Regions from separate parts of the Tardiphaga sp. 20_F10_N6_6 genome, predicted to be linked through region 3. Evidence: predicted binding sites of a transcription regulator. Region 3 holds the regulator's gene; each other region holds the start of a gene.

Region 1 (7,693 bases), 3.3 Mb from region 3:
AGAGTCACGCCGCGCTGCAATCAGTAGTGTCATTCAGAATGAGCGACGGTGGCTATCGCCTGACGATCGTCCCGGACTTCCCCACTAATCGTGCCAGCTGCTTGAAGCGGCTGCCGACGCGGTCGGCGACGAGATCGACCATGCGATGCTCGAAGACGAGCATCATCTTGCGATCCTTGGTGGCGAAATGCGTGGCGGGCAGCACGCCCGGCCGCGCCGCCGAAATGAGATGCGCGACCCTGAACAACGCGCCGAGCAAACGGGCGCGTTCGACCTGCGCCGGCGAGACAAGCGCGCGGACCAGCTCCGGGGGCTCGTTCTCGGCGCCGAATCCTGCGTAGCGGTAGTACACACAGAGCGCGAGGAATGCGCGACCGTGATGATCGACGGAGCCGAAATTGCCGTTCGTGATCAGACTGAGCGTCTGCTCGCCGCGATGATCCGGATGGACCCGCCAGCCGATATCGGACAACAGACACGCCACCCGGCGTAGCCGACGATCCTCGTCGGTCTCTTTGAGCTTGGCGACACGGGCGAACCGATCACTCCAGTCGCTCAGCTCCTGCGCGTGGCGGGCCGAACGCGACATCAACTCGTTCATGGTCTGCGCGGCGCCGACCAGACCATCTTGCATGCGCTGCGCTTGCGGCAGCATTTCGTACAGCAAGCCTTCACGGACGCCATAGGTCGAGAACACGATAGTCTTCGGCTTGGCGGTGCGAATGACATATTCAAGCACGAGCGCCGCGTAGACCAGCAGAGGCTGGCGCTGTTCGGCTATGGCTTCGATGTTGGCAAGAATGTTGGCTGTTGCGAGCCGGCGCAAGCGGCGCACGAAATCGAGCGCTTCGGTGGCCGGGATCGAATAGCCATGCATCACACGTAGCGGATAGCCGCTCTGGATGATGTGCAGCCGCGCCAATGCACGCCAGGTGCCGCCGACCGCATAGAAATTGCGACCTACGCCCGCCTTGAGCTGCGCGACGTCAGCCAGCGCCAGCCTGACGATGCGCTCCGCCTTCTTCGGTGATTTCTGTGAGGCATCCTGCAATGCGAGACTGCCGAGCGGCAGCGTCACGCCCTGCCGGACCGCATTGCCTTTGACATCGATCAGTTCGAGCGAACCGCCCCCGAGATCGCCAACCAGGCCATCCGGCTTGTGCACGCCCGAAATCACGCCCAGCGCCGAGAGCTTCGCTTCGCGCGGCCCCGATATGATCTGGATCTCGCAGCCGCAGATTTTCTCGGCTGCTGTGATGAAGGCAGGTCCATTGCTCGCATCGCGCGCCGCAGCGGTCGCGATGGCGTAGACGCGACCGACCTTCATGACCCTGCACAGCGCACGGAAGCGCCGCAGCGCCGTCAGCGCCTTGTCGACAGCGTCCTTGGCCAGCAGTCCAGTGCTCTGCACTTCGCGGCCGAGACCGCACAGCGCCTTCTCATTGAAGAGCGTAACAAGGCTTCGCGTCAGCGACTCGTAGACAACGAGACGCACCGAGTTGGAGCCAATATCGATGACGGCGACGCTGGTCGCGCGTTGATTGGCACGCGTTACCACGTTGCTGGTTCCTTACGAGGATTGGTGACGCTCCGAACGGCGGGTGAGCCGGCGCGGGGATGATTTCTCAAGCGACTTTCCACGGCCAGACAGACTCGGATTCGTCATGAAGTAATTGTGCACATTGAAGGGTTCCTCGCCCTTCGCTGCCTTCATACGCGTTGACGACCCGTCCGGCAACAATTGCCAGCTCTGTTCCGTATCCTTGAGATTGGCCACCATGATCTGCTCGAGCACCTGGGTATGCACGGTGGGGTTCTGCAGCGGACACAGAACCTCGACGCGGCGATCCAGATTGCGCGGCATCATGTCAGCCGACGATATGTATATCGCCGCCTTCGGGCTCGGCAGGCCATTGCCCATACCGAAGCAATAGATTCGACCATGTTCAAGGAAGCGGCCGATGATCGACTTGACGCGAATGTTTTCGGACAGGCCGGGCACGCCCGGCCGCAGGCAGCAGATGCCACGCACGATCAGTTCAACGGATACACCGGCATTCGACGCCTCATAGAGCGCATCGATGATTTCCGGATCGACCAGCGAATTCATCTTGAGCCAGATCGCACCGGGCTTGCCGCTGCGGGCGAATGCCGCTTCGCCGCGGATGTGTTCGAGCATGCGCCCGCGCAAGGTCAGCGGCGATACGGCCATCTTCTCGATGTCGCTCGGCTCGGCATAACCGGTGATATAGTTGAACACGCGTGCGGCATCGCGACCGATGATCGGGTCGGATGTGAAATATGACAGATCGGTGTAGATGCGCGCGGTGACCGGATGATAGTTGCCGGTGCCGGTGTGCACATAGGTCGTGAGCGAGCCGCCCTCGCGGCGCACCACCAGCGACAGCTTGGCGTGGGTCTTCAATTCCAGGAAGCCATAGACCACCTGGACACCGGCGCGTTCGAGATCGCGCGCCCAGCGGATATTGGCCTCTTCATCAAACCGCGCACGCAGTTCGACGAGCGCCGTTACCGACTTACCGGCCTCAGCGGCCTCCACCAGCGTGCGGACAATCGGCGAATTGTTGGAGGTGCGATACAGAGTCTGCTTGATCGCCACCACATCCGGATCGCGCGCGGCCTGCTGCAGGAACTGCACGACGACGTCGAAGGACTCATAGGGATGATGGACAATCAGGTCCTTCTGACGGATCGCCGCAAAGATGTCGCCGCCATGATCGCGGACACGTTCCGGATGACGCGGCACATAGGGCACGAATTCGAGATCGGGCCGATCGAGCCGCGTGAGCTGCGAGACCTCGTTCATGGCGAGAATGCCGTCGACCAGCAGGATTTCGTCATCCGAGGTCGCCAGCGCGCGCTGCACGAAGGCACGGAGTTCTGCCGGCATGCCGGCTTCGATTTCGAGGCGGATCACCGACCCTCTGCGGCGACGCTTCAGCGCAGTCTCGAACAGCCGGACCAGATCCTCGGCCTCTTCTTCGACTTCAAGTTCACTGTCGCGGATGATGCGGAAGGCACCCTGCCCCTGAACAGTGTAGCCCGGGAATAGACGCGCGATGAACAGGCCAGTGGCCTGTTCCAGCGTGATAAGGCGGACCGCGCCGTCCTTGCCGGGGGTCGGCAGGCGGATGAAGCGATCGATCTTGCCGGGCATGCGGATCAGCGCGTTCATCGTCTTGCCGTCGGACACCCGCGACAGATGCAGCGCGATGGTGAAGCCCAGACTCGGAATGAACGGGAACGGATGCGCCGGGTCGATCGCCAGCGGCGTCAGCAGCGGGAAAATATTGTGGAGGAAGTGGTCCTCGATCCAGGACCGGTCGGCTTTGCTGACCTCCTTGCCGTCGAGCAGCACGATTCCGACATCGGCCAGCATGCCGCGCTGGTCGCGCCAGATCGCCTGCTGGTCGCTGCCGAGCTTGGAGACCGCGCTGTTGATCAGCACCAGTTGCTCGGCCGGGGTCAAGCCGTCCGGACTGCGCTCGCTGATTCCCTCACGGACCTGCGCTTTGATACCGGCGACGCGGACCATGAAGAATTCATCAAGGTTGTTTGCGGAAATCGACAGGAAGCGGACGCGCTCCAGCGCCGGATGGCCCGGATTGACGGACTCCTCAAGGACGCGGCGATTGAAATGCAGCCAGGACAGCTCGCGATTGATGAAGCGCTCGGGACCCGACGCGACCACCTCTGCCGGCTTCGCTTCGCCCTTTTTCTCTTCAATAACAATCTCTTCTGCGGAGTCCATGAGACAGCAATCCATCCAGTTCAAGCAGCGCTATAGTGCCGGCAAATCACAGCGGACATTGCGTCAGTTGCGTGACGCTTCGATGACATTGAGGAACCTGCCTGCCGCGCCGTCAAGGCACGGTGTGACGCGCCGCGTTTGACGTCCAAGGCTAAGTCAGGCGTCGCGCAGCAGTTCCGCAGCCAATGCACGGGTCACCGGCCGCCCAAGCCGGAGCGCCTCGCTATCCAGCAATTCCACCGTATGGCGGGCGGCGGCGAATGACCGCTCGATGCGGCTGGCCACATAGCTGACCACGCTCTCGTCGATGCTGAGCTGGCGGTCGGCGCAAAACTTCACGATCAGCGCCCGAAACAACCCGTTATCCGGCGGCAGCAGATTGACTACCGGGATCGCACGGAGCCGCGACCGCAGATCGCGCAACTCGACCTCCATGGCGGCCGGGGCGACCCGCGCCGTAATCAGCACATAGGCGTTGTCCTGACGTGCCAGATTAAGAAGATGGAACAGCGCCCGCTCGTCGAAGGCACCGGCATTGAGATCCTCCACCACCAGTGCGTTGGTCACCAACTCAGCCGGAACCGTCGCAGCCGTCAGGCTGTGCGCCATGGTGGAGCGTGCCCCGGCCTCCTCGGCCCAGATCGCCGCCAGATGGCTCTTGCCGGACCCTTCCGGGCCGACAAGGAGCATGACCCGGTTCGGCCAGTCCGGCCAGCAGTCGATCAGTCCCAGCGCCTCGGCATTGGCCGGGCCCTCAAGGAAGTTGTCGCGGGACAGACTCTCCGCATGGGGCAGCGCGAACGCCAGTTGACGGGGTTGGACGCGGGCGACCACGCAAATACTCCTGCCGGCTCCGCCGGCGAACGTCACGAATACCGGTTTACCGGGGCTCTTGACCGGGTTCGATGGTGCTCATGTGTCGCATCCACTCGACGAGATAGAAGGACACAGAGAGCAGCGTCAAGACGGTCACAAAGCCCATTAAAATCAAATCGTAAGGCGAGGATTTGAAACCAAATCCGAGGGCAGCAAGAACCAAGGCTGCGAAGGCCACCTGCGCCACCGTATTGAGCTTCGATACCATCAGCGGCTTCATCGGGATCGGTTTGCCGAACAACCACGACACAATGACGGCGCCCACGATCATGATATCCCGCGACACCACGAGAATCACGATCCAGCGCGGAACTGCCCCCCATATCCCCAGGGAGACATAGATCGAGACCAGCAGCGCCTTATCGGCCAAGGGGTCGAGCAGCGCACCGAGTTCGCTGGCCATGTTGAAACGCTTGGCGAGAAAGCCGTCCACGGCATCGCTGACCCCCGCAATCACGAAGATTGCAAAGGCGATTTCCATCTGGTTCGAGGCAATCGCCCAGACGATCACGGGCACCAGCAGGATGCGCCCGAGGGTGATTAAATTGGGGATACTCACGCGGCGCTTCCCGGCTCCGGCCTGTTTCGCAATCCGAGCTTGGGGGCTCCGACCGGCTTACCGCCTACATAGTAATCGGGATAGCGTTTACGAGCCATTGCGCAGGCGGGGATTCCGACGTAACCAGCCGAAAATACACAGTTTCGCAGCTCCGGCAGGATACCCGGCATGACCGACCAGAAAAAAGGCCTCACTTACGCGGACGCGGGCGTCGATATCGATGCTGGCAACCGTCTGGTGGACCTCATCAAGCCGATGGTTCGCGCAACCGCCCGTGCCGGCGCTGACGCCGAGATCGGCGGCTTCGGCGGACTGTTCGACCTCAAGGCCGCCGGCTTCAAGGATCCGGTTCTCGTCGCCGCTACCGACGGCGTTGGCACCAAGGTCAAGATCGCTATCGAAGCCGGCATCCATAACGGCATCGGCATCGATCTCGTCGCCATGTCGGTCAACGACCTCGTGGTCCAGGGCGCCGAGCCGCTGTTCTTTCTCGACTACTTCGCATGCGGCAAGCTCGACCCAGAAGCCACCGCCTCAATTGTTGCTGGTATCGCAGAGGGCTGCCGTGAGTCCGGCTGCGCGCTCATCGGCGGCGAGACCGCCGAGATGCCCGGCCTGTACAAAGACGGCGACTACGACCTCGCAGGTTTCTCGGTCGGCGCTGCCGAGCGCGGCACGCTGCTGCCGACCAATGATATCGGCGTGGGCGATGCCGTCATCGGCATGGCCTCGTCTGGCGTCCACTCCAACGGCTTCTCGCTGGTCCGCAAGATTGTCGAGCGCACGGGCCTCTCTTACGCCGACAAAGCGCCGTTCTCGCCGGTGATGACGCTTGGCGGTGCGCTGCTGACCCCGACCCGGCTCTATGTGAAATCCTGCTTGCGCGCGATCCGCGAGACCGGCGCCGTGAAGGGCCTCGCGCATATCACTGGCGGCGGCTTCACGGACAACATCCCGCGCGTGCTGCCAAAGAACCTCGGCGTTCGCATCGACCTGCCCTCCCTCACCGTCCTGCCGGTGTTCAAGTGGCTGGCAAAGGAAGGCGATATCGCCGAACTCGAGCTGCTGCGCACCTTCAACTGCGGCGTCGGCATGATCGCCATCGTCAAGCGCGAAGCCGTGCAGCAGGTGATGGACATCCTGCGCGAGGGCGGCGAGACCGTGGCGCTGCTCGGCGACGTCATCGAAGCTGAGGGCGACGAGCGCGTCGTCTATGACGGACATCTCGAACTCAACCTGTGAGGCCGTGATGCGTCGCGTCGCCATCCTGATTTCCGGCCGCGGGTCGAACATGACCGCATTGATCGAGGCCGCCGCAGCAGATGGCTTCCCGGCCGAGATTGCGCTGGTGATTTCCAACAGGGTTGACGCTCCCGGCCTCGCCACTGCGCAGGCCAATGGCGTCAAGACGCTGGTGATCGAGAGCAAGCCGTTCGGCAAGGATCGCGCAGGCTTCGAGAAGCTGCTGCAGGCGACCCTCGACGAGCACAAGATCGAGCTGATCTGCCTCGGCGGCTTCATGCGCCTGTTCACGGCGGAATTCGTGCGACACTGGTACGGCCGGATGCTGAACATCCACCCGTCGCTGCTGCCCTCCTTCCCCGGCCTCGATCCGCACGGCCAGGCATTGCGCGCCGGCGTCAAGATTTCCGGCGCCACGGTGCATTTTGTCATTCCAGAGACCGATGCCGGCCCGATCGTGATGCAGGGCGCCGTGGCCGTGGCCGATAACGACACCCCCGACACCCTCGCCGCGCGCGTGCTCGACATCGAGCACAAGATCTATCCGCAGGCATTACGGCTGTTGGCCACCAACAGCGTCGGCATCACCGGCGACACCTGCACCACCAGTACCGGCGCCAGCGCCAGCCGCGACGACACGCTGATCTCACCGACGGTGATCTAGGCGAGACGTCCCGGGTCGCACTGCCCCGCACTGCAGCCCGGCAGGTCAGATTACGACGTCATCCATATCGTTGATCCACCGGGTTCTTCGCGTCGATTCCAGCGTCCCGTGTGCATCGAACGGCTTCACCACCGAGAAATCCAGACCGGTCGCCTCCTCGATCGCCACGATCGTGGTTTGAATCCTGCGCTTGCGCATTTCATCCACGGTGTACGGCTTCAATCCGGAGAACACCTTGGCCTCATACAGCGCCTGGACATACTGGGTCTGCCCGACGATGAACGCCGCCGCGGCGATCTTGGTCGTCGTCTTTTGCAGCACCGCCACTTTCCAGAACGAGAGCGGCACCTTCCACGGTCCGCCCTTGCGACCCTTGCCATAATAGGGATCGTCATCGCGATAGATCGGTCCGGTAAAAACCGTCAACCGCTTCTCGGAGGTCTGCGCCTTATCCAGCAGATAGTCCTCGAGATTGCCCCAGTCGATATCGTTGTAGCTTTGCACCTGCGGCGCTGCATTGGTGTAGTGGAACGTATCCTCGGAACCCGCTTGGGCTTCCTCAAGACGTTCCACATCGTCG
Region 2 (7,693 bases), 2.1 Mb from region 3:
TCGAATTCATGCGCGATCGGTTGCCATGGCGCCTTGCCATCGCTGGCGGCGCCGGATTCCTCGCTCTGCTTGTTGCATGGGAGGAGGTCGGCAACTGGAGCATCATTCTGCAGTTCCTCTATCAGGTGCCATATGGCGCGAATGATCCGCTGTATGACAAAGATATTGGATTCTATCTGTTCTCTCTGCCCGCCTATATCGCCATCAAGAATTGGGCATTGCTAACGCTGTTCATGAGCGCACTTCTCGCCGCAGTGATCTATTGGCTGCATGGTCAGATCGAATACCAGGTCCAGCGGTGGTCGATATCACCGACAGCGGTTGCTCACGGCTCGGCGCTGCTCGGCTTGCTCTTTGCGGTGAAGGCATGGTCCTACGGACTCGACCGTTATTTGCTGCTCTACGGAGACAATGGCGTAGTGGTTGGCGCGAGCTACACCGATGTCCACGTTCAGCTACCCGTTCTCTGGTTGCTGATCGGGCTTTCGATCGTCGCGGCATGCGCCGCGTGGGCGAACCTGTGGGCGCGTACCTACTGGCTCCCCACTGCCGCGATGTTGCTCGTCTTCGGGGGCGCCTTCCTGCTGTCCGGCGTGATCCCGACGCTGTTTCAGCGGTTCTACGTGAAACCGAACGAACTGGAACTGGAGCGGCCCTACATCGAGCGCAGCATCCGTCTGACCAGGGAAGCCTATAATCTCGACAAGATCGCCGCCAAGCCCTTTCCTGCCGAACAGGACCTTACCTTCGCGACACTCGAAGCCAACAAGGCGACCATCGAGAACATCAGATTGTGGGACGGGCAGCCGCTAGCCGATACCTACGCCCAGCTGCAGGAGATACGCACTTACTACAAATTAAGTGACCTGGATGTCGACCGCTACTGGCTTCGCGGCACCTACCAGAGCGTGATGCTGTCGGCACGCGAGCTCAGATCCTCACTGCTACCGCCGAACGCCCAGACGTGGGTCAACCTCCACCTGCTGTTCACCCACGGCAATGGAGCGGTGATGAGCCCGGTAATGCACAAGAGCGCTGAAGGGCTTCCGCTGCTTTACCTGCGGGATATTCCTCCCGTTGCGGACGGAGGCCCCGAAATCCGCGAACCGCGCATTTATTATGGACAAGAGGAGAGCCACTACGTTGTCGTCAGGACGACCACGCCGGAATTCGACTATCCGAAGGGGAGTGAAAACGCATACACGGTCTACGACGGTGCCGGTGGCGTACCGCTGACGGGTATGGTGCGAAAAATCATCTTCGCTCACCACTTCAACGACATGAACCTGCTGCTCTCCAGCTACATCACCGACGACAGCCGGATCATGATCCGGCGCAATATCGGGGAACGGCTACGCACGATCGCCCCGTTCCTCAGCCTCGACCACGATCCCTATCTGGTCATCAGCGAGGGGCGGATGTTCTGGATCCAGGATGCCTATACAACGAGTAACTATTTTCCCTCTGCGCAGCCCGCGCCCGGCCGCAATCTGAACTACATCCGCAATTCCGTGAAGGCCGTCATCGACGCCTATAACGGCAGTGTCGACTTTTATCTGATGGACCAGGCGGACCCGATCGTAGCCACCTACCAGCGAATCTTTCCGGGGCTATTCAAGCCGTTTGCGGCAATGCCGTCCGATCTGCAAAAGCACATTCGCTATCCCGAGGACCTCTTCCTGATTCAGGCGCAGCTTTACCAGACCTATCACATGGCATCTGCCGACGTTTTCTATAACCGGGAGGATCTTTGGCAGTTTCCGCGCCAGCCGGCCGGCGACGGCGTCGCGCCGATGGTCCCTTACTACATTGTGATGCGGCTGCCCGGAGAAACCCAGGCCGAGTTCTTTATCATGATCCCCATGGTGCCAAGCCAACGCGACAACATGATCGCATGGCTGGCAGCGCGCTGCGACGCTCCAGACTATGGAAAATTGATCGTCTACGAATTTCCCAAGGAGAAGCTCGTCTACGGACCGTTCCAGATCGAGGCGCGCATTCATCAGAACACGGAGATCTCCCAGCAAATATCGTTGTGGAACCAGATGGGTTCACGGGTGATCCGCGGAAACCTGCTGGTGATCCCGATCGAGAATTCGATCCTGTACGTATCGCCGCTGTACCTGCGCGCGGTCCACGGACACTTGCCGGAGCTCAAGCGCGTGATCGCCGCCTACGGCGAGCATGTCGTCATGAAAGAGACGCTTGCCGAGGCCTTGTCCGCGCTTTTCATCGAAACTAACGCGTCGCCGACATCGCTGAGTGCTGCGACGGAAATGCCACGTGCGAGCCCTGCGGAAAACAGGGCGCAGGAGGCGCTTGATCGCTATAACGAGGCAATGAAGCTGTTGAGGTCTGGGGATTGGGCAGGCTTCGGCACGCAGATTGACGCGATGCGCGGTCTTTTGGAGAAAATGAGCCGGGAATCAGCCGGACACTGACCAACGCCGGCTGATTGTCATTCGACAAAGAGATGCGCGTTCCCGCGACCAAGATTCCAGGTGCATCCCGAGCAAGGTTCAAGCCCAAAGCGATTGGCACTTGCTGGGGAAGGTGCCTCTGTGCAAGACGGTTACTCTCCGAAGTGTGATAAGAGGAATCTCCCTGTGACAGCCTCTCTTGATGGCGAAATTCGCGATGGTCGTCATCATATGCGGGTCCGCGTTTATTTCGAAGATACTGACGCCGGCCAGATTGTTTATCACGCGAATTTTTTGCGCTTCATGGAGCGCGGCAGAACGAATTACTTGCGTTTGCTCGGAACGAGTCAACAAGAGCTGCTGAAAGAAGCGCGAGAGGATGCGCCCGGCTTTGCCTTCGTTGTTCGTTCGATGAAAATTGAATTTCTAAAACCGGCAGTCCTGGACGATCTGCTTGACGTCGTCACGGTTCCACAAGAGGTGAGGGGTGCCTCGATCATGCTGGGTCAGGAAGTGCGCCGCGGCGATGAGTTGCTGCTTGAGGCCAAGGTCAAGGTGGCCTTCGTGTCCGGCGGCCGCGCCAAGCCGATCCCGAAAGCGCTGCGGATTGCCATGAAGGCCGATCAGATTTAGCAATCGCCCCATAGGTGAAACGGCATCGACTCCGCATGCAGCAGGGCTACAATCCCGGCATATCGCAAAGCTGAGGGTCCCATGTCGCGTCCACCGTTTCCGCCCTTCACCCGAGAAACCGCCGCCCAGAAGGCCCGCATGGCCGAGGACGCCTGGAATTCACGCGATCCGGTGAAAGTGTCGCTGGCCTATACCGAGGACAGCGTCTGGCGCAATCGCGGCGAGTTCTTTCAGGGGCGCCCGGCGATCGTCGAATTCCTCACCCGTAAATGGGCGAAGGAGCACGAATATCGGCTGATCAAGGATTTGTGGGCGTTCGACGACAATCACATTGCCGTGCGCTTTCAATATGAATGGCATGACGACGCCGGCAACTGGCATCGCTCCTATGGCAATGAGCAATGGGAGTTTGACGAGGCCGGCCTGATGCGCCGCCGCGAGGCGAGCATCAACGACGTTGCGATTGCCGAGAAGGATCGCCGTTTCCTGTGGCCGGCGCCGGGGCCGCGTCCGGCCGATGTGCCGGGTCTCGGCACCGACCCGTTCTAACTAAAGCGAGCCGCTATCGACCACGAATTCGACGCGCTCGGCGACGAAGCGCGAATGCGTAGCGCTTAGCGGCGTGCCGTCGGCATCCACATCGATGGAGTCGACAATCAAGATCGGGCGCCCGAGGGCGACACCAAGCCGTGTCGCATCGGTCGCGTCGATGATCCCCGCGGTGACCTTGGTCGAGGCGCGGCGATAGTCCTTGATGCCGTAATGCGCCAGGGCCTTGGTCATCGAGCGCACGCGCTCATAGACCTTGCCGAAATCGGGAAAGCGTTCGGCCGACAGCCAGTTGGTGCCGACGCAGATCGGCGTCTTGTCCGCCAACCGCAAGGCTTCAATGCGGATCAGCGGAGCGCCGGCTTTGAGGCCAAGCTGCCTTGCGAGATCGCGTGTTGCCACATCGTCCCAGGCTCCGATCAATTGCGCTTGCGGCTCGCGCCCGCCGGCACCGGCAATTTCCGAGAAGCGCGTGCGTGATCGCAGGGGATATGCAAGCTTTGGCGATTCCACATAGGTGCCGCTGCCGCGCTCGGCGCGCACCAGGCCGCGTTCGGCCAGGGTCGCGAGGGCGCGGCGCACGGTGTGGCGATTGACGCGGTAGATGTCAGCCAGTTCAGTCTCGCCGGGCAGCTTTTCGCCAGCACCATAGCGGCCATCTGCAATGCCGCGCTCGATGCCGTCGGCCACATGCCGCCAAAGTGCCACGCCTGTTGGCTTGTCCTGAATGGTCACAAAATCGGTCCCGGAATGATGTCGACCACGCATTAGCGAAAAATCGTGCCGCTGTCACGAAACGGTCATTGCCTCCGCCTATAAAGTTGTCTAGTAAATCATACAACTTGTTGAGTGACGGTGACATGACTTCATCCTCCCTGAACCACCAGCAGGCCCGGCGCCGTGAGGCGATGGGGGTGCTTGGGCACTGCGCCACGGCGGATATCGCCGGATATCTCGATGCTGTGGCTGTTCCCGCCCATGAACATCTGCGTCAGCCGGAAAACGGCCTGGTGATGCTGCGTGGCCGGATCGGCGGCGATGGCGCGCCATTCAATCTCGGCGAGGCGACCGTGTCGCGTGCCGCTGTACGGTTGGCATCAGGCGAGGTTGGCTTCGGCTACACGCTGGGCCGTGACGGGGCGAAGGCGCAGCTGATCGCGCTTTGCGACGCACTCATCCAGACCCGTGAATTCTCGGATGCTATCGAGACCAAAGTGCTGACGCCGCTGCGTGCGCGCGTCGTCGCCGATGTCAAGCGGAAGGCCGCAGAGACGGCAGCGACCAAGGTCGATTTCTACACACTCGTGCGCGGGGAGGGCTGATCATGACGACAGTTGCGGAAATGCCAGCCGGTTTCGCGGATAAGGTCCTCGCGGCGCAATCGACCTTCCGTTCGGTGATGGATGCGATGGCGCGTCCGGGTACCGTGCAGCGCATTCAGGCTGTTTCGGGTGTGCCCGCGCCAATGATGCGCGGCGCGGCGGCCATCGCGCTGACGCTGTTCGATCAGGACACGCCGGTCTGGCTCGATAGCAAGTTGGCGGCGACGATGGATGTTGCCAAGTGGATTAAGTTTCACACCAGCGCGCCGGTCATCGCTGATCCCGCCGTGTGTGCCTTCGCCGTGGTGGCTGATGCTGCCGCGCTACCGTCCTTCGAGCACTTTGCCTTCGGCACCGGCGAATATCCGGATCGCTCCACCACCATCATCCTGCAGGTTGCGAGCCTGACCGAAGGCCCGGCTTATGAGCTGCGCGGTCCGGGTATTGACGGCGCCACGATCCTGCGCGCCGCAATCGGCGTGCCGGATCTGCTGGATCGTCTCGCGCTGAATGCCTCGCTGTTTCCCCGCGGCATCGATCTCGTGCTGGTCTCCGGCGAATCCATCGTCGCGCTGCCGCGCGCCACGCGCCTTGTTGCGAAGGAGGGCTGAGCATGTATGTCGCCGTCAAGGGTGGCGAACGCGCCATCGAGAATGCGCATCGTCTGCTGGCTCATGAACGCCGCGGCGATCGCGACGTGCCGGAAGTATCGGTGGCGCAGATTTCCAATCAGCTCGGCCTCGCGGTCGATCGCGTAATGACCGAAGGCTCGCTCTATGACCGCGAGCTCGCTGCGCTGGCCATCAAGCAGGCGCGCGGCGACATGATCGAGGCGATCTTCCTGCTGCGCGCCTTCCGCGCGACGCTGCCGCGGTTCGGTTCGAGTGAGCCCGTCGATACGTCGCAGATGCAGGTGCGTCGCCGCGTCTCCTCGACCTTCAAGGACATGCCGGGCGGCCAGGTGCTCGGCTCGACCTTCGACTATACGCATCGTTTGCTCGATCCGGTGCTGACCGGCGAATCCTCGCCCGAGCAGCCGGCCATGACCGATGCAGAGCCGGGCGTGATGCCGCGCGTCACCGATATTCTTGGCCGCGACGGCCTGATTGAAACGTCGCCCATCGAAGATCCCGAGAAGCCGGTCGGCGATCTCACGCGCGATGCGCTGAGCTTCCCGGCAGACCGCGATCTGCGCCTTCAGAATCTTGCACGGGCCGATGAAGGGTTTCTTCTGTCGCTCGGCTATTCATCGCAGCGCGGCTATGGCCGCAACCATCCTTTCGCCGGTGAAATCCGCCTCGGCGAGGTCGAGGTTGAATTCATGGCCGAGGATGTTGGCTTCGCGGTGCCGCTGGGGTCGATCACGCTGACCGAATGCCAGATGGTCAATCAGTTCAAGGGCTCAGATACCGAGGCGCCGTGTTTCACGCGCGGCTATGGCCTCGCTTTCGGCCAGAGCGAACGCAAGGTGATGTCGATGGCGTTGGTCGACCGCACGCTGCGCGCGCGCGAGCTTGGCGAGGACATCAAGGCGCCGGCACAGGACGAGGAATTCGTCATGTCGCATTCCGACAATGTGCAGGCGACCGGCTTCGTCGAGCATCTGAAGCTGCCGCATTATGTCGACTTCCAGTCCGAGCTCGGCTTGCTCCGCAAGCTGCGCAAGGAATTCGCCGACGCCAACGAGACGCCCGTTGCTCTTCGGGAGGCCGCGGAATGAACGCGCCGACATATAACTTCGCTTATCTGGACGAGCAGACCAAGCGAATGATCCGCCGCGCCATTCTCAAGGCGATCGCGATCCCCGGCTATCAGGTGCCGTTCGCCAGCAGGGAAATGCCGATGCCCTATGGCTGGGGCACCGGCGGCGTGCAGGTCACGGCGGCGATTCTCGGCCCCGTCGACAAGCTCAAGGTGATCGACCAGGGCTCTGACGACACCACCAACGCGATCTCGATCCGTAAATTCTTCGAGAAAACTGCCGGCGTTGCCGTGACCACGAGCACGGGCGATGCGACTGTGATCCAGACACGGCATCGCATTCCCGAAGCGACGCTGCAGGCGCATCAGGTGCTGGTCTATCAGGTGCCGATCCCCGAGCCGCTGCGCTTCCTCGAGCCGCGTGAGACCGAAACACGGCGCATGCATGCACTCGCCGAGTACGGGCTGATGCACGTGAAGCTCTATGAAGACATCGCCCGCTTCGGCCATATCGCCACGTCCTATGCCTATCCGGTGAAGGTCAATGCGCGTTACGTGATGGACCCATCGCCGACGCCGAAATTCGACAATCCGAAGATGGACAACTGCGCGGCGCTGCAACTGTTCGGTGCCGGCCGCGAGAAGCGCATCTATGCGATCCCGCCTTACACGTCGGTGGTGTCGCTGGATTTCGAGGATCATCCATTCAAGCCCTACAAGCACAAGGCCTGCTGTGCACTGTGCAACGCCGAGGATAGCTATCTCGACGAGATCGTCACCGACAACAAGGGCAGCCGGATGTTCGTCTGCTCCGACACCGATTATTGCGAAACGCGGCAATCACAGGGGCATCGCGGCTGCGAGAATGCTGCGCCCTATGCGGAGAGCGCAAATGCTTGATGTGACAGCTAATTCAACTGCACCGGGAGGGCGCGCGGCTGCGAGTGACGAGCCGTTGCTCGTTGCGGCAAACCTGGGAAAATCTTATGGCCGTCTTGCGGCATGCCGCGACGTGTCCTTCGAACTCTATTCCGGCGAGGTGCTGGCTATCGTCGGCGAGTCCGGGTC
Region 3 (7,693 bases):
GCACAAGACCCCGACCGACAAGGCGGCCTCGGCTGAAGCGATCAAGTTCTTCAAGTGGTCGTTCGAGAAGGGCGCCAAGATGGCTGAAGAGCTCGACTACATTCCGATGCCGGAACCCGTCGTCAAGCTGATCGAAAAGACCTGGTCGGCTGACATCAAGAGCTGATCTGGTGTGTGGGCGGAGGAGAGGGGCATCTCTCCTCCGTTTGCTGCAGGGCTGAATTTCTTTCTTCTTCTCTTCTTCTCTTCTGACTTCGCGCCCTGACAAGCCCCTCCAGGGCAATGCGTTTTGGGGTATTGTAACAATTACAGGGGACTGGCGTGGCAGACATGGCCGTACAGAGCTCTTCGATGGACGCTGCCGGACCTTATGATCGTGCGAAGGCTTTGAATGCCTTCAAGACCGGCGACCAGGCGTTTTATTGGATCACCCGCATCTCGGCGCTGTCCGTTTTGTTTATCCTCGGCGGCATCATTCTGTCGCTCATCGTTGGTGCGTGGCCGGCGCTCCGCGAATTCGGCTTCTCGTTCCTGACGACGCAGCGCTGGGCACCGTCGGCTGATCCGCCGGTGCTGGGAGCGCTCGGCCCGATCTACGGCACGCTGATCACCTCGGTGATCGCGATGGCTATCGCCATTCCGGTCGGCATCGGCATCGCGATCTTCCTCACCGAACTGTGCCCGAACTGGCTGCGCCGCCCGATCGGCATGGCGGTCGAGCTTCTCGCCGGTATTCCCTCGATCATCTACGGCATGTGGGGCTTCTTCGTGCTCGGCCCGTTCCTGGCCAACCACGTGCAGCCGTTCATGATCAGCGCCTTCGAAGGCGTCCCGGTCCTCGGCGTGATTTTCGCCGGCCCGCCGTCCTATCTCTCGCTGTTCAACGCGTCGCTGATCCTCGCCATCATGGTGCTGCCCTTCATTACCTCGATCTCGGTCGACGTGTTCAAGACGGTGCCGCCGGTGCTCAAGGAAGCCGCTTACGGCGTCGGCTGCACCACCTGGGAGGTCGTCCGCAACGTCGTCATCCCCTATACCCGCGTTGGTGTGATCGGTGGCGTCATGCTGGCGCTCGGCCGTGCGCTCGGTGAAACGATGGCGGTGACCTTCATCATCGGCAACTCGTTCCGCATCACAGGCTCGATCTTCGGCCCGGGCACCACGATCTCGGCGGCGATCGCCAGCGAGTTCGCGGAGAGCGACGGTCTGCATCAATCGGGTCTGATCCTGCTCGGTCTCCTGCTGTTCGTGCTGACATTCTTCGTGCTCTCGGCAGCGCGTCTGATGCTGCTGCGTCTGGAAAAGAAGGCGGGCAACTAATATGAACCCGATTTACGCTTCACGCCGCCGCAACGACATGATCATCCGTGGGCTCTGCATGGGTGCCGCTCTCTTTGGCGTCACCTGGCTCGCGCTGATCCTGTTCACGCTGTTCTACAACGGTATCGCCGGCATCAGCCTGCAGATCTTCACCCAGAACACGCCGCCGCCCGGCTCCATGGAAGGCGGCCTGCTCAATGCCATCGTCGGTTCGATCATCATGACCGTCATCGGCGTCGGCATCGGCGCGCCGCTCGGCCTGTTTGCCGGCACCTATCTCGCGGAATACGGCAAGCACGACAAACTCACCTCGGTGATCCGCTTCATCAACGACGTGTTGCTGTCGGCCCCGTCCATCATCATCGGCCTGTTCGTTTATGGTGCAGTGGTGGTTCCGATGGGCGGCTTCTCGGCTCTCGCCGGTTCGCTTGCGCTCGCCGTGATCGTGATCCCCGTCGTGGTTCGCACCACTGAAGATATGCTTGGTCTCGTGCCGAACCCGCTGCGTGAAGCGGCCTCGGCGCTCGGCCTGCCGCGCTCCCTGGTCATCAAGCGGATTGCTTATCGTGCAGCCCGCGCCGGTCTCATCACCGGCGTGCTGCTGGCGACCGCGCGTGTCGCCGGTGAAACGGCGCCGCTGCTGTTCACCGCGCTGAGCAACCAGTTCTTCAGCCTCGATCTCACCAAGACGATGGCCAACCTGCCGGTGACCATCAACAACTTCGTGCAGAGCCCCTACGAGTACTGGAAGCAGCTCGCCTGGAGCGGTGCCCTGATCATCACCTTGACCGTACTTGCCCTTAACATTGGCGCGCGCATTCTCGGCGCCGAGAGGACAGCAAAATGAGTGAGCTTTCTGTGTCGTCTGGCGTTCCTTCCGTCTCGATGCCGCCGCCGTCGGCCCTGCAGGGCGAGACCCGTCCCAAGGTCACCGTGCGCGACCTGAACTTCTACTATGGCGAACACCACGCCCTGAAGAAGATCAACCTGACGCTGATGGCGAACCGCGTAACCGCATTCATCGGCCCGTCGGGCTGCGGCAAGTCCACACTGCTGCGCATCTTCAACCGCATGTATGATCTGTATCCCGGCCAGCGCGCCGAAGGTCAGCTCATGCTCGACAACCAGAACATTCTGGATCCGAAGCTGGACCTCAACCTGCTGCGCGCCCGCGTCGGCATGGTGTTCCAGAAGCCGACTCCGTTCCCGATGACGATTTACGAAAACATCGCCTTCGGTATCCGCCTCTACGAAAAGATCTCCAAGTCGGAGATGGACATCCGCGTCGAGAGGGCGCTGCGCGGCGGTGCACTCTGGAACGAAGTCAAGGACAAGCTCAACGCGTCGGGTCTCAGCCTGTCGGGCGGTCAGCAGCAGCGCCTGTGCATCGCGCGCACCATCGCGGTGCGGCCGGAAGTGATCCTGTTCGACGAGCCGTGCTCGGCGCTGGATCCGATCTCGACCGCGAAGATCGAGGAGCTGATCGACGAGTTGAAGGATCAGTATACGATCGCGATCGTGACCCATAACATGCAGCAGGCTGCCCGCGTCTCCGACAGCACGGCCTTCATGTATCTCGGCGAGTTGATCGAGTTCGATCAGACCAACAAGATCTTCACGTCGCCGACCGATCGCCGCACCCAGGATTACATCACCGGCCGCTTCGGCTGACGCGACACATTCGCGGGAGGAATTTGAGATGGCTTTTGAACACACCACCAAGGCTTTCGACGACGATCTGCAGGAGCTGACCCGTCTCGTTGCCGAGATGGGTGGCCTCGCGGAACGGCAGATCGTCGAATCCGTCGATGCGCTGATCCGCCGGGACGTCGCGCTCGGTGCGCGCGTCGTCGCCACTGACTCCGAGATCGACCAGTTGCAGCGCACGATCGAAGAGCGCGCCGTGCTGACCATCGCCAAGCGCCAGCCAATGGCTGTCGATTTGCGCGAGATCGTCGGCGCGCTGCGCGTCGCCACTGATCTGGAACGCATCGGCGATCTCTCCAAGAACATCGGCAAGCGCGTCAATGCACTCGACAGCGACTTCCATCCGCTGAAGCTGATCCGCGGCCTCGAGCACATGACCGACCTCGTGACCACCCAGGTCAAGGCCGTGCTCGACGCCTATGCCGCACATGATCTGCCCGCTGCGATGACGGTGTGGAAGGGCGACGAGGAAATCGACGCGATCTGCACCTCGCTGTTCCGCGAACTCCTGACCTATATGATGGAAGACCCGCGTAACATTTCGTTCTGTATCCACCTGATGTTCTGCGCCAAGAACATCGAGCGGATCGGTGACCATGCCACCAATATTGCGGAAACCGTGTTCTACATGATCGAGGGCCAGCAAATCCTCGACAAGCGCCCGAAGGGCGACATGACCACATTCGCGAACACGCCGACGGTCTGAAGCATGATCCGGAAAAGTGGAAGCCAGTCTTCCGCAAGGATCATGATTTAAAGACTTGTCGGACGTCACTGAGGGTATTGATCAAGATGGCTGTGAATGCACGCATTCTGGTTGTGGAAGATGAAGAGGCACTAACGACGCTGCTTCGCTACAACCTCGACGCCGAAGGCTATGATGTTGAAACCGTCGCTCGCGGCGACGATGCCGACACCCGCTTGAAGGAGCGGGTGCCGGATCTCGTGGTGCTCGACTGGATGCTGCCGGGCCTGTCCGGCATCGAACTGTGCCGCCGCTTGCGCGCACGGCCCGAAACCAAGGCATTGCCGATCATCATGCTGACGGCGCGCGGCGAAGAGAGCGAGCGCGTTCGCGGTCTCGCCACCGGTGCCGACGACTACATCGTCAAGCCGTTCTCGGTGCCGGAGCTCCTGGCCCGCGTGAAGGGCCTGCTCCGTCGTGCAGCTCCCGAGCGTCTCGCCACCGTCCTGGCGTTTGGCGACATCGAACTCGACCGCGACAAGCGCCGCGTCGTGCGGTCCAGCCGTCCGATCGATCTCGGTCCGACCGAATATCGCCTGCTGGAGTTCTTCCTGGAACATCCGGGCCGCGTGTTCAGCCGCGAGCAGTTGCTCGACAGCGTCTGGGGCCGCGACATCTATATCGACGAGCGCACCGTCGACGTGCATATCGGCCGCCTGCGCAAGCTGCTCAATCCCGCTGGCGAGCCCGATCCAATCCGCACCGTGCGCGGTGCCGGCTACGCGCTGGACGACCGGTTCGACAAGGCGGCGGAGTAGGTATCTTCCTTCTCCCCCGCAAGCGGGGCGAGGTTAGAAGCCCCCAAGCAAAAAATGCCCGGCTCATCGCCGGGCATTTTCATTTGGTTTAGATGCTTTCCAGCTCAGCGCGTCGGCTTCGGCACTGCGCGGCGGCGGTCGCTTGCCGGCTGATAAGCGATGCGCGAGTGATGCGCGCAATAGGGGGCGCCGGCCAGGGCCTTGCCGCCGCAGAAATAGAAGTCCGCGCTCGACGGATCGCCGATCGGCCAATGGCAGGTGGCTTCGTTGAGTTCGACCAGCGACAGGCGCTGGCTGATCGGCACGATGTTGTCATAGGCGATCGGGTCGGGCTCGGCCTCGATCTCGTAATTATGGGCCAGCGCGGTATTGCCGCGTGCCATCGGGCGGGCAACGCGTACCATCTGCTGCGCCGGGCGCGCCTTGCGCTGCCGCGGAGCTGCCGAGGAGGGGCTCTTGGCACGGCCGGACAGGCCAAGGCGGTGAACCTTGCCGATCACGGCATTGCGGGTCACGTTACCGAGTTCCGCAGCGATCTGGCTGGCGGAAAGGCCGCCTTCCCAGAGTTTCTTCAACTGTTCGACGCGATCGTCGGTCCATGTCATTACCGTCATCGCCGTTTTCCCTTCGTGAGCGCCGGCCTGACCGGGCAGCGCTGCGAGTTGAGACTTCAAAAATCCCTGCGGTCAGAATCCTTTAGCGCTCACCGGGCGCGAATTTCGCGTCCGGCTGTTACGCCGCACTGGATGTGTCAAAAGGATCTACCGCCGCACGAGATGTCGTATCCGACGAGGCAAAAGCTACAATATGCCGTGACTCGCGCGCAAGAGTCGGGCATGCCGCGTCCACATGCTTCTGCAAATAAAGCTGCAAAATCGGCTTTTTCTGCGACTCCGTGTGACTCGAAAGCCGCAGTGCGCGGTTGACAGTCTTCACAGCACACATAGAATAATGCCCACGTGCCGCCCGAGAAGGGCGGCACGTTTCGTTTCTAGGGTCCGTTGTTCGATTTCGCACAGTTGTCATCGACGCGGCCGCAGTCTTTTCGATCGGATCGGTTATGACCAGCAACGCAACGTCTTCGCCCCTCTCTCAGGCTCACTTGCTGCCTGTTTTCGCGCGTGCGGATGTCGCTTTCGAGCGCGGTGAAGGCGCGTGGCTGATTGGAACCGATGGCGAGCGCTATCTCGATTTCACCAGCGGCGTTGCCGTGAACGCACTTGGCCATGCGCACCCACATATGGTTGCCGCATTGCAGGAGCAGGCCACCAAGCTCTGGCATATGTCGAACCTGTTCAAGAGCCCGGACGGCGAGCGCCTCGCCGCGCGGCTGTGCGAACAAAGCTTTGCCGACTTCGTGTTCTTCGCCAATTCGGGTGCGGAAGCGATGGAATGCGCGATCAAGGTGACCCGCCACTATCATTTCTCCAAGGGCCATCCCGAGCGCACGCGCATCATCACCTTTGAAGGCGCGTTCCATGGCCGCACCCTCGGCACGCTCGCGGCGACCGGCGCTGCCAAATATCTCGAAGGCTACGGCACGCCGCTCGACGGCTTCGATCAGTTGCCGCTCGGCGATATCGAAGCCGTTAAGAAGGCGATCGGTCCGAACACCGCCGGCATTCTCATCGAGCCGCTGCAGGGTGAGGGTGGCGTGCGTGCGCCGAGCAACGCGTTCTTCGGCGCGCTGCGCGAACTCTGCGACAAGAACGGCATCCTGCTGATCTTCGACGAAGTGCAGACCGGCATGGGCCGCACCGGCGAGTTGTTTGCCTATCAGCGCATCGGCGTGACGCCGGATGTCATGTCGCTGGCCAAAGCGCTCGGCGGCGGCTTTCCGATCGGTGCGTGCCTCGTCACGGCGGAAGCGGCCGAAGGCATGGCGCCCGGCTCCCATGGTTCGACCTTCGGTGGCAATCCGCTGGCGGTCGCTGCCGCGAATTCCGTGCTCGATATCATGCTGAAGCCCGGCTTCTTCGATCATGTGAAGAAGATGTCGCTGCTGCTGAAACAGAAACTCGCGGGCGTGGTCGACGGCCATCCTGACGTGCTCAGCGAAGTGCGCGGCGAAGGTCTGCTGATCGGCCTCAAGGCTGTCGTGCCGGCCGGCGATCTCGTGGCCGCATTGCGTGACGCCAAGCTGCTGACGGTTGGCGCCGGCGACAATGTCGTGCGCTTCCTGCCGCCGCTGATCGTCAGCGAGTCCGAGATCGAGCAGGCCGTGCAGCGGCTGGAACAGGCCTGCGTGGCCCTCGGTTCATCTGCCAAGACGCAGGGAGCCGCGTGATGAGCACGTCACCGCGGCACTTCCTCGATCTCACGGCCGTGCCGGCCAGTGAGTTGCGCAATATCATGAACGCGGCTGCCGCCATGAAGGCGAAGCTGAAGGGGCGGGATGGCACGAATGCCGAGCCCGATCGTCCGCTCAAGAACAAGACGCTGGCGATGATCTTCGAAAAGCCCTCGACGCGCACCCGCGTGTCGTTCGAGGTCGGCATGCGCCAGCTCGGCGGCGAAGTCGTGATGCTCACCGGCGCTGAAATGCAGCTCGGTCGCGGCGAGACCATTGCCGACACCGCGCGCGTGCTGTCGCGCTTCGTCGACATCATCATGATCCGCATCCTCAATCATGACTCGCTGATGGAGCTCGCGGAGAATGCGACGGTGCCGGTCATCAATGGCCTGACGCGCTTCTCCCATCCCTGCCAGGTGATGGCGGATGTCATGACCTATGAGGAACATCGCGGCCCGATCAAGGGACGCACCGTGGCGTGGACCGGCGACGACAACAATGTGCTGATGTCCTGGGCTCATGCGGCCGAGCGCTTCCAGTTCAAGCTTAATATCGCGACGCCGCCGCAGCTGTCGCCGAAGAAGCCGTTCAAGGACTGGGTCAAGGCGGCAAACGCGCCGATCACTTTCAGCGACGATCCCGATGCGATGGTGAAGGGCGTCGATTGCGTCGTCACCGACACCTGGGTGTCGATGGGCGACAAGGACGGCGAGACGCGCCACAACCTGCTCAAGCCCTATCAGGTCAATGCGCGCCTGATGTCGCTGGCCAAGCCCGATGCGCTGTTCATGCATTGCCTGCCGGCGCATCGCGGCGAGGAGGTCACCGACGAGGTCATCGACGGTCCGCAGTCGGTGGTGTTCGACGAGG

Evidence for each region. The regulator PhoB, encoded in region 3, activates phosphate uptake and scavenging genes when phosphate is short. The targets are predictions, from matches to a motif close to TGTCATNNANCTGTCAT.
Region 1: the regulator PhoB is predicted to act here: its motif matches at 3,844-3,860, upstream of AB7813_RS06090 (RNA degradosome polyphosphate kinase).
Region 2: the regulator PhoB is predicted to act here: its motif matches at 4,390-4,406, upstream of phnG (phosphonate C-P lyase system protein PhnG).

Annotation. Positions count from the first base shown of each region.
Region 1 covers NZ_CP197239.1:1,275,786-1,283,478, forward strand. Annotated here, with positions in the region: gene ppx (exopolyphosphatase) at 53-1,558, opposite strand; gene AB7813_RS06090 (RNA degradosome polyphosphate kinase) at 1,571-3,772, opposite strand; gene AB7813_RS06095 (chromosomal replication initiator DnaA) at 3,929-4,606, opposite strand; gene AB7813_RS06100 (CDP-alcohol phosphatidyltransferase family protein) at 4,653-5,207, opposite strand; gene purM (phosphoribosylformylglycinamidine cyclo-ligase) at 5,376-6,449, shown strand; gene purN (phosphoribosylglycinamide formyltransferase) at 6,457-7,113, shown strand; gene AB7813_RS06115 (DNA/RNA non-specific endonuclease) at 7,159-7,693, opposite strand, start outside.
Region 2 covers NZ_CP197239.1:2,513,316-2,521,008, reverse strand. Annotated here, with positions in the region: gene AB7813_RS12230 (UPF0182 family membrane protein) at 1-2,441, shown strand, start outside; gene ybgC (tol-pal system-associated acyl-CoA thioesterase) at 2,607-3,053, shown strand; gene AB7813_RS12220 (DUF1348 family protein) at 3,135-3,602, shown strand; gene phnF (phosphonate metabolism transcriptional regulator PhnF) at 3,603-4,337, opposite strand; gene phnG (phosphonate C-P lyase system protein PhnG) at 4,463-4,924, shown strand; gene phnH (phosphonate C-P lyase system protein PhnH) at 4,927-5,535, shown strand; gene AB7813_RS12200 (carbon-phosphorus lyase complex subunit PhnI) at 5,538-6,644, shown strand; gene AB7813_RS12195 (alpha-D-ribose 1-methylphosphonate 5-phosphate C-P-lyase PhnJ) at 6,641-7,525, shown strand; gene phnK (phosphonate C-P lyase system protein PhnK) at 7,518-7,693, shown strand, end outside.
Region 3 covers NZ_CP197239.1:4,602,859-4,610,551, forward strand. Annotated here, with positions in the region: gene pstS (phosphate ABC transporter substrate-binding protein PstS) at 1-166, shown strand, start outside; gene pstC (phosphate ABC transporter permease subunit PstC) at 322-1,320, shown strand; gene pstA (phosphate ABC transporter permease PstA) at 1,322-2,167, shown strand; gene pstB (phosphate ABC transporter ATP-binding protein PstB) at 2,164-2,991, shown strand; gene phoU (phosphate signaling complex protein PhoU) at 3,020-3,733, shown strand; gene phoB (phosphate regulon transcriptional regulator PhoB) at 3,826-4,530, shown strand; gene AB7813_RS22115 (GcrA family cell cycle regulator) at 4,635-5,144, opposite strand; gene AB7813_RS22120 (aspartate aminotransferase family protein) at 5,591-6,817, shown strand; gene argF (ornithine carbamoyltransferase) at 6,817-7,693, shown strand, end outside.